Regions from separate parts of the Bradyrhizobium sp. MI1.10 genome, predicted to be linked through region 1. Evidence: riboswitches for the same ligand, from Rfam matches in the RefSeq annotation. Region 1 holds a riboswitch; the other holds the start of a gene.
What was found. A riboswitch is a leader RNA that binds a small molecule or an ion and turns the genes downstream of it on or off. The one in region 1 is predicted to bind glycine.
Positions count from the first base shown of each region.

Region 2: it holds a riboswitch for glycine, as region 1 does, so the genes downstream of both, gcvT (glycine cleavage system aminomethyltransferase GcvT) here and AC0L3K_RS36750 (D-amino acid dehydrogenase) in region 1, are expected to answer to the same signal.

Region 1 is NZ_JBVVPN010000064.1:1,855-9,285, reverse strand. Features, by position in the region: gene AC0L3K_RS36760 (MFS transporter) at 1-368, opposite strand, end outside; gene AC0L3K_RS36755 (Lrp/AsnC family transcriptional regulator) at 1,137-1,613, opposite strand; gene AC0L3K_RS36750 (D-amino acid dehydrogenase) at 2,234-3,481, opposite strand; glycine riboswitch at 3,544-3,633, opposite strand; glycine riboswitch at 3,636-3,733, opposite strand; gene AC0L3K_RS36745 (D-aminoacyl-tRNA deacylase) at 4,493-5,011, shown strand; gene AC0L3K_RS36740 (M24 family metallopeptidase) at 5,097-6,320, shown strand; gene AC0L3K_RS36735 (M20 aminoacylase family protein) at 6,649-7,431, shown strand, end outside.
Region 2 is NZ_JBVVPN010000003.1:92,129-99,559, forward strand. Features, by position in the region: gene alaS (alanine--tRNA ligase) at 1-1,369, opposite strand, end outside; glycine riboswitch at 1,593-1,682, shown strand; gene gcvT (glycine cleavage system aminomethyltransferase GcvT) at 1,825-2,973, shown strand; gene gcvH (glycine cleavage system protein GcvH) at 2,985-3,353, shown strand; gene gcvP (aminomethyl-transferring glycine dehydrogenase) at 3,535-6,399, shown strand; gene AC0L3K_RS04650 (hypothetical protein) at 6,665-7,431, opposite strand, start outside.

The DNA.
Region 1 (7,431 bases):
AAACACAATAGCAGCAAGAGGTCCGGCGTGATCAGGCCGCGCCAGGCAAGTGTCGTCAGCGCGGTCGCACCAGCGAGCGAGATGCCGAGGGAGACGAGCATCACGATGCGACGGTCATACATGTCAGCAATCGCGCCGGCCGGCATCGAGATCAGCATAACGGGCAGCAACAACGCAGTCTGGACTAGCGCAACTTTGTCGGCCGACGATGTCATCTGAGTCATCGCCCACGCCGCGCCGACGCTCCGAATCAGGGCGCCCAGGTTCGCAAGCAGACTTGCCAACCAGATGCGCCGGAAAGTGAGGTGGCGGAACGGCGCAGTGATGCCTTCAGCGCTGAACGTCCGAGACTTGGGAGAATAAGTCATCTCGCTTGCTGCCTTGCCTCCGATGAATTGAAGAGAGGATCCGAAATCGGTTGCTGAACGGGTGCGCGGCCCTGTTTAATTTGTGCCGCATGCGCGTGCGAAAAGCCTTAAGAGAGCCAAGCTTGCTCCGAGCTTTCGCTGTGGTGTTGTCCCTAGTCACTCCGTGCGACATGCCAGCGGCTTCGGCCAGCTGTGGCGCGCACTTAATGGCGCCAGAGGCTGCATTCTCTGAGATAGGTATTGATCCCGAACAGTGGATTTTATCGTGGCCGGCTGTGGGAAGCGAGCTGCTGCGTTAGCCGGGCCGCGGATGAACCGCCGCCGATTTCTTGAGATTCGCATCGTCTCGTCAGAGTGGAAGGGCAGCAACCATTGAAGGCATGCAGGCGGACGTCCTGCCCGCTAAACCGGTCTGCAAAAGGTTCACTTACCGATATACTACAAGATCGATATGGCAGTTTGCAGCGTTTTCCCCGCATTGAGCGATGAAAAAGCGCGCTACGCGAGGTGTGCTGGGCAAGGCGCCAACCTCTATTCGGTAAACGTTTGCCAGGTCCTCCGCGATCGAGTTAGTCAGCTCGCTCGCGCCACAAGGCTCAAGCGATAGACAACCAGCGCCGCGAATCTGGGTGAGAAGCTGCTCGAGTTGGGAATTGCACCTCTTGCGCAAATGTCTGCGCTCGCTTCGTAGCGTACCGGCGGCAGTGCGCTTACCTGATCTGGCGATGGACAAACGAGGACAAGCAGATTCGCTTGGCGAGATACGCTTCAATCCTCGGATGGAGCCTCGATTGGAATAGCAAAGCCGGCTTTTACCCGGTCCATCACCACCATCGTCTTGAAGCCTTTGATATCAGGGTTCTCACGGAAGAATCGCCGGGTGAACTGCTCATAGTCGTCCATGGTGCGTGCGGTAATGTACAAGACAAAATCAGCATCGCCTGTAACGTAAAACCCATTGACGACTTCAACCGACGATTTGATAGCCTTTTTGAATCGATCAATTATGTCCGAGCGCTCGCGCTCCAAGGTCACCAGCACAAGCATCTGAATAGGTCGTCCTACCGCCTTCGCCGAGACGATGGAAACGTCGGCCTCGATGATGCCGTCCGAGCGAAGCCGCTTTAGTCTGCGTTGACACGCGGTAGCCGAAAGCCCGGCCAGTTCGCCAATCGCCTCGGATGTCAAACGGTTATTCTTTTGCACAATCTCGAGGATGTGAGCGTCGATTCGGTCGTATTGCATAACCGGCTCCGGGCCTGAGAGGAAATTCTGCAACGAGTTGTAGCTTGACGCAGAAAAACATCTCTAAGTGGGGAAATCTCATCGAAAAGCATCATTACGACACCAGTATCGTCCATCCGTCGGCAATTTCAACAAATATGCGCCGCGTGACTTGCAAAATGATCTTTGAAAGGCCTCGCTCCTGCTACTCAGACGCACCGCGAAGATCACAGCGGCGAAATAGAATAAGAGTTGCCGTGGATCCACTGGCGTTCGGTGCCGGTATGACGTCGGCCCTCGAGTGCGATGGGCCTCTTTGTCGATGACGACAAGTTCGTTGCCCGGGAATATCTTTCTGCTCGGTCATGCAGAGATCCGCAACTCTCTTGCCTGGCATCAATCCGTAAGCGGTTATACGGATGATGGTTGCGTCACATGGAGGCTGTTGAAGTCGACGGCGCCAAGTGGCTCATCGAGATCCTCGTCTGAGCAATTAAGTTCTCGGGTCCTAAGCCGGTGAGGGTAACGTGTTCGTATGATAGGACTGCAAGATCCTGCTGTGGCGCAGTCAAGCGATATGCCCCCGGCTTTGATGGCGCCGGGAGCATGGTTTTGTCGAACTGAATAAGGCTAAACGCCTATCAGGCCGCGGATCGGCTCAGCCGAACTTTACTATCATCTGTCGCAATGACGTCCGCGACCATCTCAGCTGTGACCGCGGCTAATGTCCAGCCGAGATGACCATGACCCGTGTTGTAGAAGATATTCGGCCTTTTACCTCGGCCGACCCTCGGCATCATGCTGGGTGTCATAGGACGCAAGCCTGCCCATGGCACCACCTGCGCGGTGGACGCATCCGGAAAAGATCGCTCTACCCAGCGCACCAGAGGCTTGATTCGGTCCCAGCGGATGTCGCGGTTCTCGCCGTTGAACTCGGCGGTCCCCGCGACGCGGAAGCGATCTTCTCCTAACCGGCTGGTCACTATCTTGGTGGCCTCGTCGAGCAGGCTGACACGGGGCGCAGCCTTTTGGCTCGCTTCGTCCCCGAGCTCGACCGTGATGGAGTATCCCTTGACGGGATAAATGTTTATCTTGTCCCCCAGCATTGAAGCAATGCGTCGGCTGCCGACCCCAGCGCAGACCACCGCTCTTTCAGCTTTAAGTTCCTCCCTCAGCGGGCCTTCTTCCCAGCGCACGACCACACCGTCTCGATCGGCTTGCATGCCGCAGATCTCCGCACCAAAGACGAAGCGCACGCCCCTTCGCTCGCAAGCCGCAGCGAGACCGCGGGTGAACTTGTGAATGTCGCCCGTTGAGTCAGATGGGGTAAAGAAACCACCGTAATACTGGTCACGCAGCGCTGGCTCTATCGCGAGCATTTCGGAGGGCGTCACGGAGCGACGATCCAATCCACCCTGCAGCAGCAACTGGTTCACGCGAGAAGCCGCATCGAAGTCGGCCTTACTCGAATAAACGTGTAATATTCCTCGCCGCTCCAAGTCGAAAGCGATGCTCTCCCGATCGGCAAGGTCAAACAGATGTTGCCGCGCCGCTATCGCCAGCTTTGTCGTTTCGATCGTATTGCGACGGTAATGGCGGATCTGGCCTACGAACTCCGCCAGCCAAGTATATTTGTGAAAACTGGGGCTTGGGTTCAGCAGCAATGGTGCGTCCTTGCGCAGCATCCACCTCAAGCCTTTTACGATCGTTGCGGCGTTATTCCAGACTTCGGCATTGCTTGCCGATAATTGACCGCCATTGGCAAACGAAGTGTCCATCGCGGGATAACGCTGGCGGTCAAAGATAGTGACCGAATAGCCGCGGCAGGCCAAGGCATAGGCTGTTGTAACTCCGGTGATACCGGATCCGATAATGATGATCGTGCTCATCGTATGCTCCAAGACAGGGATGAACGAACGGCGAAATGGCTTTCGCCATCACTCCGTCCCCAAATCTGTCCGTGCGCCTGAGAGCTTTCTCCGCAATCCTAGTGGATAACGGTCCCCTTCGGTGGGTGCCGACTGGCACCTCTCTCCAGATTGTCCTCGGTGTGCGGTCCTGGGCCTGAGAGTTTCCTTGGGGGGGTGCTCCGTCGGCGGCCATGTGCCTGTCGGGTCATCGCACTCTCCCGCACACCATCGTCAGACACGAGAACAATCTCAGACGTACTCACTACATGTCAAGCCAAGACGCATCGTTGAAGCTCGAAAATCGGCGGTGCAAGCGATGCTCGATAATGTTGCGCTGGCCAACCGTCCGATCACCAGCTGGTTGCCGCTAAGATCGCTGTGGTGGCCTAGCGTGTGACGATCATATCCGCTGGATGTCTCACCGGTTTTGAACAAGCTGTTGCTACAGAACGCAGCAATACTGCGATCTACACAAAAAAACGCACAATGTGAGCGTGGGGCAGCTCTAATAAATACATGGTGATGTAGGTCCTCCAACGCTGTGCGCGGCACGCATCTCTTTCAACGTCGAGTCAAAATGGACGTCTCCACCCCTGACTTCCTTGCTCTGCTGGCCGGAGAGTTCTGCAGCGCTCTGGCGTCGACGTTTCTCGCGTCTGGCAGTAGAATTGAGTCTTGCTTGGCGCGCGACGAACTGAGGTTCTCTGCTAATTCGGCGATCAACTCCGGCGATCTCCAAGTTGTGCGATTTCCCGTCGCTGCTCCGCCAAAGACGCCAGCCGATCACAAGACTCAGCTCGCGCGTTGCGCTATTCTGAGACTGTTCGGCCTGGGGTTGATCGGCTCTCAAACGCCTGCTCGCGCCTTACGAACTGGGATCTCAGCTCAAATAGCATGCTGTTTTCATATGAAGCCCAAAAGACGCGGGCGCCGAGTTGGGGATAGAGTTCGTACGCACTCGATCTGCGTTGAACTCGATGGAGAATCGCAGTGAGACATGCCGTCTTCGTCTTTTGCGTCGATCACGAAAGGGATCCGGTTGCGGGTCACGTTCTAGATGCCCTCAAGACCGAACGCACCCTTGTTCGAACGGGTTTAGAGAAAGCAGATTGGACTAATTCACTTGCCGCTCGGGTGCTGGCGCGAGCGCTATTGCGAACGTTCGATCACATGGACGAAGCGGTAAACTCCGTCCTTTGCATCGGTGGCGTTCACTTCGAACCAAGCTTTACGAGCGCCATATTGCAGTCACGCGACGAACCCCCGATAGCAGCAAGTCACGTCCTACCAAACCACTGGCTCGTGTCGGACGGCTATGACCAGGAAAGTCGTTTGGTCGATCTAAGAGCCTGCGTGCATTCGATCGTGGGTGGGATTCAAAGCATCGTGTACCACGATAAGCTGAAGGCTCCTTTCAAAGGTGTTGCTCGCCTGCTTGGAGAGGAACTCGGCGTCCCGATGCTTTCTCACAAGAAACTGCGCGCGGCTCTTTCAAATCATATCGAATGAGCCCGCGAAAGCTGTCATGTGCTGTCGGACCAGCATGTAAACTATCGGTCGCCCAGCGCTTGACGTATTTCTCTGGAGAAAAGCGATGAACGCTATTGGTTTTGGTTCGATTAGGACAATTCCGTACGATCCGTTTCCCCGGATCGAATACGAAGGCCGGGTCGAGCGCGCGCGGCGTTTGATGAAAGAGTATACTATAGACGCGCTTCTGGTGACGGCCGAACACAACTTGCGATATTTCGTTGGTGAGCCTAGCACGACGCCGCAGCAGACCACTCGGCCGCGATTTCTTCTTATTCTTTCGTCTGGTGAAGCTGTTGCAGTCGTTCCAGAGGGAATCGACCAGTTTTATAGAGAGACAACCTGGGTAAAAAATTGCCGGAGCTGGCCTAGTCCGAATCCGAAGGATGAGGGTGTGTCAGCACTTGCCCGAGCATTGCGTGAACTATTGCCAGAGCACGCCAGAATAGGCGTAGAGCTTGGCGCGGAGAGTAGGCTTGGCTTCCCTGTGGGAGATTTCTTGCGTGTTGCGGATGCGATCAAACCTCGGACGTTTGTCGATGCATCGGATCCGATTTTCACTCCCTTGCGAATGATCAAGTCTCCGTTAGAGGTCGACCGAATTCGAACTGTATGCGGGCTTGTTTCAGAGGCGTTTGAGAATCTGACACCGAAGCTGCGTCTGGGTATGACGGAACGAGAGGTGTGTCGCTTGTTCGAGGCCGAATGCTTCAGTCGCGGTGTCGAGAAGACGAGCAAGATCGTTGGTGTTTCTGGCCACGGAGGCTATACGCGGCCCTACGGTGTCCCGAGCGACAAAGTTCTGTCGGATGGAGACCTGCTGTTTATTGATGCGGGCTGTCTATTCGACTTTTATTGGAGCGACTTCGACCGACACTTTGCGTTCGGTGCACCTGATCCGCACACCCAGGATGCCTATCAAGTCGTTTGGGATGCCACCGAAGCGGGAATTGCCGCCGCTAAACCTGGCATTCCGATCTGTAGTGTCTGGAGTGCAATGTCAGCCGTACTAAATCGCTCAAACAATCGCGGTAAAGCCACGAACATCGGGCGAATGGGACACTCCATGGGTTTATGGATGCCGGAACTACCTTCGGTTCAACCGGACGATAAGACGATACTGAAGCCAGGCATGATCATTAATATTGAGCCAAGCACCTCCTATCCTTCGTATTTCGACGGATCACCGAAGCTGATGCTGCATGAAGAGGTCGTTGTCGTGACCGAAGCTGGCTCGCAATTACTCACTTCTCGTGCTTCTCGAACCATACCGGTGGTCGCCAAATAAAGAGACGGAAAGCCCGCAGCGGAAGGAAAAGCATGCAGAGTTGTCGCCGTAAGCCTCAAGCGGCCGGATACCAGCAAGCAATTCGGCGGTTTGTGGCAAGTTGGCGTTCAGGACGAGAGTGCAGAAGCCAACACGGCTCGCGCCCAATAGATGCAACGCCCAGCCATGACATTTCTACGATTTACTTCCCGCCTTCTCCATTCCAAAAAGTCAGAATGCGAGCAACTGCAGCAGAAAGTGCTCGGGGCCGCTCGAGGAGTGGTGCACGGAGACCCCGCCGCACACTATTGGCGCCGTATCGTAATGGATTAGTAAGTTGAGGTCTGACATGCATAGCGTTGAACAGTTCCGCGATCTGGAGCGTGAAGTAACCGCGTGGCGCCGCTATCTTCACGAGAATCCCGAGCTCGACTTTCAGGTACATAACACGGCGAGGTTCGTGACCGAGAAGCTGGCTTCCTTCGGCATCAATCACATCGAAACGGGCATAGCTGAAACCGGTATCGTTGCATTGATTCAGGGCGAGGGTGGAGACGGTCCCACGATCGGGTTGAGGGCGGACATGGATGCCTTGCCAATCCTGGAGGCCTCAAGCAAGCCATGGTCGTCGAAAGTACCTGGCAAAATGCACGCATGCGGACATGACGGCCATACGGCCATGTTGTTGGGCGCAGCGAAATACCTTGCCAAGACGCGCAATTTCAAGGGGTGCGTTGCGTTGATTTTTCAGCCGGCGGAAGAAGTCGAACTTCCATCGGGCGGGCTAAGAATGGTCCAGGAAGGAATTATGGACCGTTTCGCCATCTCCAAAGTCTTCGCGATGCACAACGCGCCGGGAACCGAGGTCGGCACGTTCAGCATCTGCCGTGGTCCTATCATGGCTTCGCAGGACGATTTTGACATTGTCGTGAAGGGGCGTGGCGGCCATGCGGCCAAGCCGCATGAGACCATCGATCCAGTCGTGATTGCGGCACAGATCATCGTTGGCCTGCAAACTCTGGTCTCGCGCAACACGAATCCAATCGATTCCCTCGTGATCTCCGTGACCAAGTTGAATGCCGCTAACGCCTACAACATCATTGCCGATCACGTCGAAATGGCTGGCACTGTC
Region 2 (7,431 bases), on a different contig from region 1:
ATTCGGTTGCGCCGAGCTTCTCACGCAGCGGGAACCAGATCGCCTCGGAAGCCGCTTCGCCAGACCCCTTCCAGGATTCGCGCGCCTTGGCCTTCTGACGCTCCATCGCGTCGGTGAAGGAGGCCTGGTCGACGCTGATGCCGCGCGACTTCAGCGCGTCCTGCGTCAAATCGAGCGGGAAGCCATAGGTGTCGTACAGCGTGAAGGCGACGTCGCCGTCGAACATGTCGCCCTTCTTTAAGGAAGCGCTCTTCTCGTCGAGAATGGCGAGGCCGCGCGTCAGCGTCTTGCGGAAGCGGGTCTCTTCCAGCCGCAGCGTTTCCTCGATCAAATTTTCCGCGCGCATCAGATCGGGATAGGCCTGGCCCATCTCGCGCACCAGCGCCCAGACCAGGCGATGCATCAGCGGTTCTTGCGCACCGAGCAGCTGCGCATGGCGCATCGCGCGGCGCATGATCCGGCGCAGCACATAGCCGCGGCCCTCGTTCGAGGGCAGCACGCCGTCGGCGACCAGGAAGGCCGACGAACGCAGATGGTCGGCGATGACGCGGAACGAGGCCACGGTCTTCTTGTCCGGTCCGCTTCCGAGAGCCGACGCGGTCGCGTCGATCAAATGACGGAACAGGTCGGTCTCGAACACGCTGTCGACGCCCTGCATGATGCAGGCCATGCGCTCCAGCCCCATGCCGGTGTCGATCGAGGGACGCGGCAGCGGCACGCGCTCCTCCTTCGTCACCTGCTCGTACTGCATGAACACCAGATTCCAGAATTCGAGGAAGCGATCGCCGTCCTCCTCCGGCGAGCCCGGAGGCCCGCCCCAGATGTGCTCGCCGCGATCGATGAAGATCTCCGAGCACGGGCCGCACGGGCCGGTGTCGCCCATCGCCCAGAAATTGTCCGAGGTCGGGATGCGGATAATGCGATCCTCGGAGAAGCCGGCGATCTTCTTCCACAGTCCGGCCGCCTCGTCGTCGGTGTGATAGACCGTGACGAGCAGCTTGTCCTTCTTGAGCCCGTATTCCTTGGTGATCAGCTTCCAGGCCAGCTCGATCGCGCGCTCCTTGAAATAGTCGCCGAACGAGAAGTTGCCGAGCATCTCGAAGAAGGTGAGATGGCGCGCGGTGTAGCCGACATTGTCGAGGTCGTTGTGCTTGCCGCCGGCGCGCACGCATTTCTGCGAGGTGGTGGCGCGCTGATAGGGCCGCTTCTCGACGCCGGTGAAGACGTTCTTGAACTGCACCATGCCGGCATTGGTGAACATCAACGTCGGATCGTTGCGCGGCACCAATGGCGAGGACGACACGATCTCGTGGCCGTTCTCGGCAAAGAAGTTCAGAAAGGTCGACCTGATCTCGTTGACGCCGCTCATGTTCATCCAATCGGGTGTGCTTGTACCCGCCTTCCAGCCATCCAAACCGCGAGTTTAGGCTGATATCTGCGGGTCAAAGCGCTTTTAGACAAGGCCAGCTTCGCTGTCCAGAAACTGTGCAGACAGATCAAGGCGTTGCCGCAGATGCGCAATCCCGTTGGAAAGCCGCCGATGCCGCGTTGACAGGCTTGGCCGGCCTGTGGTCTTTACCTATCTGTATCGTACGGCCACGTCGGGAGAGACCGGCACCTGGTGCCGGCGCCGAAGGAGCAACCGCCCCGGAAACTCTCAGGCAAAAGGACCGCGTGGCTTTGACAGCATCTGGAAAGAGGCGCCGACCGGCTTAACCCGGATGGCGTCCGCCGACGGGATAATACTCTCAGGCACAGCGACAGATGGGGCTTCGACTGGTGTCCACGGGAAATCGTTCCCGGGGAACCGCCGAGGGCCCCCCGATGCTTGCGCGTGACGACGAAGACTCCCTGAAACGCACCCCTCTTTACGACCTGCATGTCTCGCTCGGCGGCAAGATGGTGCCGTTCGCGGGCTATGACATGCCGGTGCAATATCCGGCCGGAGTCCTGAAAGAGCACCTTCATACCCGCAACGCAGCCGGCCTGTTCGACGTCTCTCACATGGGCCAGATCGCACTCAGGCCGAGATCGGGCAAGGTCGAGGACGCCGCCCGCGCGCTGGAACGGCTGGTGCCGCAGGATATTTTGGCGATCGCGCCGGGCCGGCAGCGCTACGCCCAGTTCACCAATGCCGAGGGCGGGATTCTGGACGATCTGATGGTCGCCAATTTCGGCGATCACCTGTTCCTGGTCGTCAACGCCGCCTGCAAGGCCGAGGACGAGGCGCATCTGCGCGCGAATCTGTCCGACGCCTGCGTCATCGATTCGCTGGCCGACCGCGCGCTGATCGCGCTGCAAGGGCCGAAGGCGGAATCCGTGCTGGCGAAATTATGTGCAGAGGCGCCCGCCATGAAGTTCATGGATTCGGGCCCGCACAAGGTCGCCGGCCTCGACTGCTTCGTCTCGCGCTCCGGCTATACCGGCGAAGACGGATTCGAGATTTCGGTTCCTGCCGGCGGCGCCGAGCGGCTCGCCAGGGCCCTGCTGGACAATCCGGACGTCATGCCGATCGGGCTCGGCGCCCGTGACAGCCTGCGGCTCGAAGGCGGGCTTTGTCTTTACGGCCACGACATCGATACCGCGACCACGCCGGTCGAGGCCGCACTGGAATGGTCGGTGCAGAAGAGTCGCCGCACCGGCGGCGCGCGTGCCGGCGGCTTCCCCGGCGCGGAAAAGATTCTCGCTCATTTCGATCACGGCGCATCCCGCCGCCGTGTCGGCCTGCGCACCGAGGGCCGCGCGCCGGTGCGCGAGGGCGCGCTGCTGTTTGCGGACGCAACCTCCAGCGAGCCGATCGGAAAGGTCACCTCGGGCGGCTTCGGCCCGAGCCTGAATGCGCCGGTCGCGATGGGCTATGTGCCCACGAGCCTGAGCGCGCTCGACACAAAACTCTTCGCCGAGGTGCGCGGCCAACGCCTGGCCGTGCAAATCGCCGCCATGCCCTTCGTGAAAAACACCTACAAACGCTGAGGACTGAGAAAATGACCATGACGCTGTACACCACCGACCACGAATGGCTCGCGATCGACGGCGATGTCGCCACCGTCGGCATCACCGACTACGCGCAATCGCAGCTCGGCGACGTCGTGTTCATCGAATTGCCCAAGCTCGGCCGCACGCTGAAGAAGGCCGAACCCGCCGCCGTCGTGGAGTCCGTCAAGGCCGCATCGGACGTCTACGCGCCTGTTAGCGGTGAGGTGCTCGAGACCAACCCCGAGCTCGCGAGCGAGCCGGCGCTGGTAAACTCGGACGCGCAGGGCAAGGCGTGGTTCTTCAAGATCAAGATGGCCGACAAGAGCGAGCTCGGCGGTCTAATGGACGAAGCGGCGTACAAGGCCCACACGGCGTGAGATGATGCGAACTCTGACCTCATATTCGGTGTCATCGTCCGCGAAGGCGGACGATCCAGTACGCCGCGGCCCATCGGCCCTAGCCGAAGCGGCTGCGTTTACTGGATGCCCCGCCCCCGTGCGCAAGTGCGCACTAGGCGGGGTATGACGGCGACAAGAACATCTGAAGCGAGGACCCATGATGACCGCACACCGCAAATCCAACGGCGACACCAGCAGCTTCGTTCGCCGCCACATCGGCCCCTCCACGCGCGACGTCACCGCGATGCTCGAGGCCGTCGGCGCGAACAGCGTCGATGCGCTGATGGCGCAGACGCTTCCCGCTTCGATCCGGCAGGCCGCCCCACTCGATCTCGGCAAGCCGCTCAGCGAGACCGAGGCGATCGCGCATATGGCCGAACTCGCCGCCCAGAACCAGGTCTTCACTTCGTTGATTGGCCAGGGCTATTCCGGCACGATCTTGCCTGCGGTGATCCAGCGCAACATCTTGGAGAACCCGGCCTGGTACACGGCGTACACGCCCTACCAGCCCGAGATCAGCCAGGGCCGGCTCGAGGCGCTGCTCAACTTCCAGACCATGATCTGCGACCTCACCGGGCTCGACGTCGCGAACGCCTCGCTGCTCGACGAAGCCACCGCGGCCGCCGAAGCGATGGCGCTCGCGGAGCGGCACTCGCGGGTCGAAGCAAAGGCCTTTTTCGTCGACAAGGACGTGCATCCGCAGACACTCGCCGTGATGCGCACCCGCGCGGAGCCGCTGGGCTGGACCCTGGTCGTCGGTGATCCCCTCACCGATCTCGACAAGACGGACGTGCTTGGCGCGCTGCTGCAATACCCGGGCTCGTCAGGCGCTGTGCGCGACCTCAGGCCCGCGATCGCCAGCCTGAAGGCCAAGGGCGCGCTTGCGATCATCGCTGCCGATCTGCTGGCGCTGACAGTGCTCGCCTCGCCCGGCGAGCTCGGCGCCGACATCGCCATCGGCTCGGCGCAACGTTTTGGCGTGCCGATGGGGTATGGCGGGCCGCACGCGGCCTATATGGCGGTGCGCGATGCGCTGAAGCGTTCGCTGCCCGGCCGCATCGTCGGCCTCTCCGTGGACTCGCGCGGGATGCCTGCCTATCGCCTCGCACTGCAGACCCGTGAGCAGCACATCCGCCGCGAGAAGGCGACCTCCAACATCTGCACCGCGCAGGTGCTGCTCGCCGTGATCGCCTCGATGTATGCGGTCTATCACGGCCCCGAAGGCCTGACGCAGATCGCGCGCAATGTGCATCGCCGCACGGCGGTGCTCGCCGCGGGCCTGCGCAAGCTCGGCTTTGCGCTGCAGTCCGACAGCTTCTTCGACACGCTCAGCGTGGTTACAGGCGCGAAGCGTGCCGAGATCGTCGCGCGCGCGGCGGCCGAGAAAATCAATCTCGGTGTCGGCGACGACAGCTTGCGCATCGCGCTGGACGAGACCACCACGCCCGCGACGGTGGAAGCGGTCTGGCGCGCCTTCGGCGGCCAGCTTGCCTACGCCGAGATCGACGCGACCACGCGTGAGGCGCTGCCGGAGGCGCTCAAGCGCGCGACCTCCTTCCTCACCCACCCCGTCTTCCATGCGCATCGCTCGGAGACCGAGATGCTGCGCTACATGCGCAAGCTCAGCGATCGCGACCTCGCGCTCGACCGCGCGATGATCCCGCTCGGCTCGTGCACCATGAAGCTGAACGCGACCACCGAGATGATGCCGCTGACTTGGCCCGAGTTCGGCTCGTTGCATCCCTTCGCCCCGCGCGAGCAGGCCAAGGGCTACCACGCGCTGTTCGCGCGCCTGGAGAAGTGGCTGTGCGACATCACCGGCTATGACGCGATCTCGCTGCAGCCGAATTCGGGCGCGCAAGGCGAATATGCCGGGCTTTTGGCCATCCGCGGCTATCACGCGGCGCGTGGCGAGACGCATCGCAAGATCTGCCTGATCCCCTCCTCCGCCCACGGCACCAACCCGGCCTCGGCCGCGATGGTCGGCATGGACGTGGTGGTGGTCGCATGCGAGAAGAACGGCGACGTCGACGTCAACGATCTCCGCGCCAAGGCCGAGAAGCATTCGAACGACCTCGCCGCCGTCATGATCACCTATCCCTCGACCCATGGCGTGTTCGAGGAACATATCCGCGAGATCTGCGACATCGTGCATGGCCATGGCGGGCAGGTTTATCTCGACGGCGCCAACCTCAACGCGCAGGTCGGCCTGAGCAGGCCCGGCGATTACGGCGCCGATGTCAGCCATCTCAACCTGCACAAGACCTTCTGCATCCCGCATGGCGGCGGCGGCCCGGGCATGGGCCCGATCGGCGTCAAGGCGCACCTCGCCCCGTTCCTGCCGGGGCATCCAGCGGCGAACGGGGATGCGCCGGTCGGCCCAGTCTCGGCAGCGCCGTTCGGCTCAGCCTCGATCCTGACCATCTCCTACATCTACATCCTGATGATGGGCGGCGAAGGCCTCAAGCGCGCCACCGAGATCGCGATCCTCAACGCCAACTACGTCGCAGCAAGGCTCGATGCGCACTTCCCGGTTCTCTACAGGAACGAAAAGGGCCGCGTCGCGCATGAGTGCATCGTCGATCCCCGCGCGCTGAAGACGACCTCAGGCGTCACCGTCGACGACATCGCAAAGCGCCTGATCGACTACGGCTTCCACGCGCCGACCATGAGCTTCCCGGTGCCGGGCACGCTGATGATCGAGCCGACCGAATCGGAATCCAAGGCGGAGCTCGATCGCTTCTGCGATGCCATGATCGCGATCCGCAAGGAAATCGCCGAGGTCGAAGGCGGCCGCTTCAAGATCGAGGCCTCGCCGCTCCGTCACGCCCCGCACACCGTGCACGACATCGCTGACGACGATTGGAAGCGCGCCTACACCCGCGCCGAAGGCTGCTTCCCCGCGGGCACCTCGCGCAACGACAAATACTGGTCCCCGGTCGGGCGCGTCGACAATGTCTATGGCGACCGCAATCTGGTGTGCTCATGCCCGCCGGTGAGCGATTACGCGGAGGCGGCGGAGTAAGACGCTGCGTAGGATGGGTAGAGCGCAGCGAAACCCATCACTGCATTCCGTTCTAAGGATGGAAAGTGCGATGGGTTTCGCTTCGCTCTACCCATCCTACAGCCTACGGCAGACGATTTTATTTATCTAAGGCCCACGGTCCCCAGACCATTCGGCGCTCGATCGCAATCACGAGGTCGGCAAAGCCCGCCCGTTGAATGGCGCCGGCGATGGACGAGTCAGTCGTGATAACGAGCCGTGTCATGCTCGCAGCCTCAAGGTTTCGTCAAACATGGCCGTAACGCCACAGCCGATCATTGGTCAGATGCGTGCCGCCCCACCAGCGGTCGATCGGATTGTGGCGACTGAAATCCTCCTGGTGGGCCAGGACAGCCTCCCCGAACTCCGTCAGTGACAGTCGGCTGCGTACATATGCGGCGTGGCGATCCCTGTGATTCTCGCGATCGATTGTCCGCAGTTCGTCGTCCAATCCGGCCACTGCGGGCCTGGGGCCGAGCGCGAGCCCGTCGAGCAACCGACCCAACTCAGTCTCTCCAAACACGAACGTGCGCCGATGCGAGCGCAGGTGAAACAACGAACCCGTGTTCGCAAACCCTCTGGCAAGCATCTCCAAGAACCGCATCTCGGTCGCACCGAGTCCGGTCGAAGGCGACGGGAGTTCTGCCAAGAGATCGAGCAAGGCCGGGCGCAGCATCAGCAATGCACTGAGATCTTGGTGAAGGAGATCGACGCACGCCTCAGGGGTCATCGCGCGGTAGGCCGACCACGCCAACCGGGCAGTCTCGAATTCCTGGGCCCTAATAGGCACGACATGAATGTGCGGCTCGGATGCAGCGAGATCCTCACCGTGTGCTGTCGTCAGCTCGGATGAGACGAGTCGAAGTCTAAGCTTTGGCACCAGCGAGGAGCAGGAGCTGAGGTGGTCCAGCAGGCAGACGAGCTGCAATTGATCCCGGGGAGCTGGATCGAACCAAAGTTCAACCACGTCATATTGCTCGCAGAAGTCCGCAAGGGACAAGTCTTTGCGGTCCT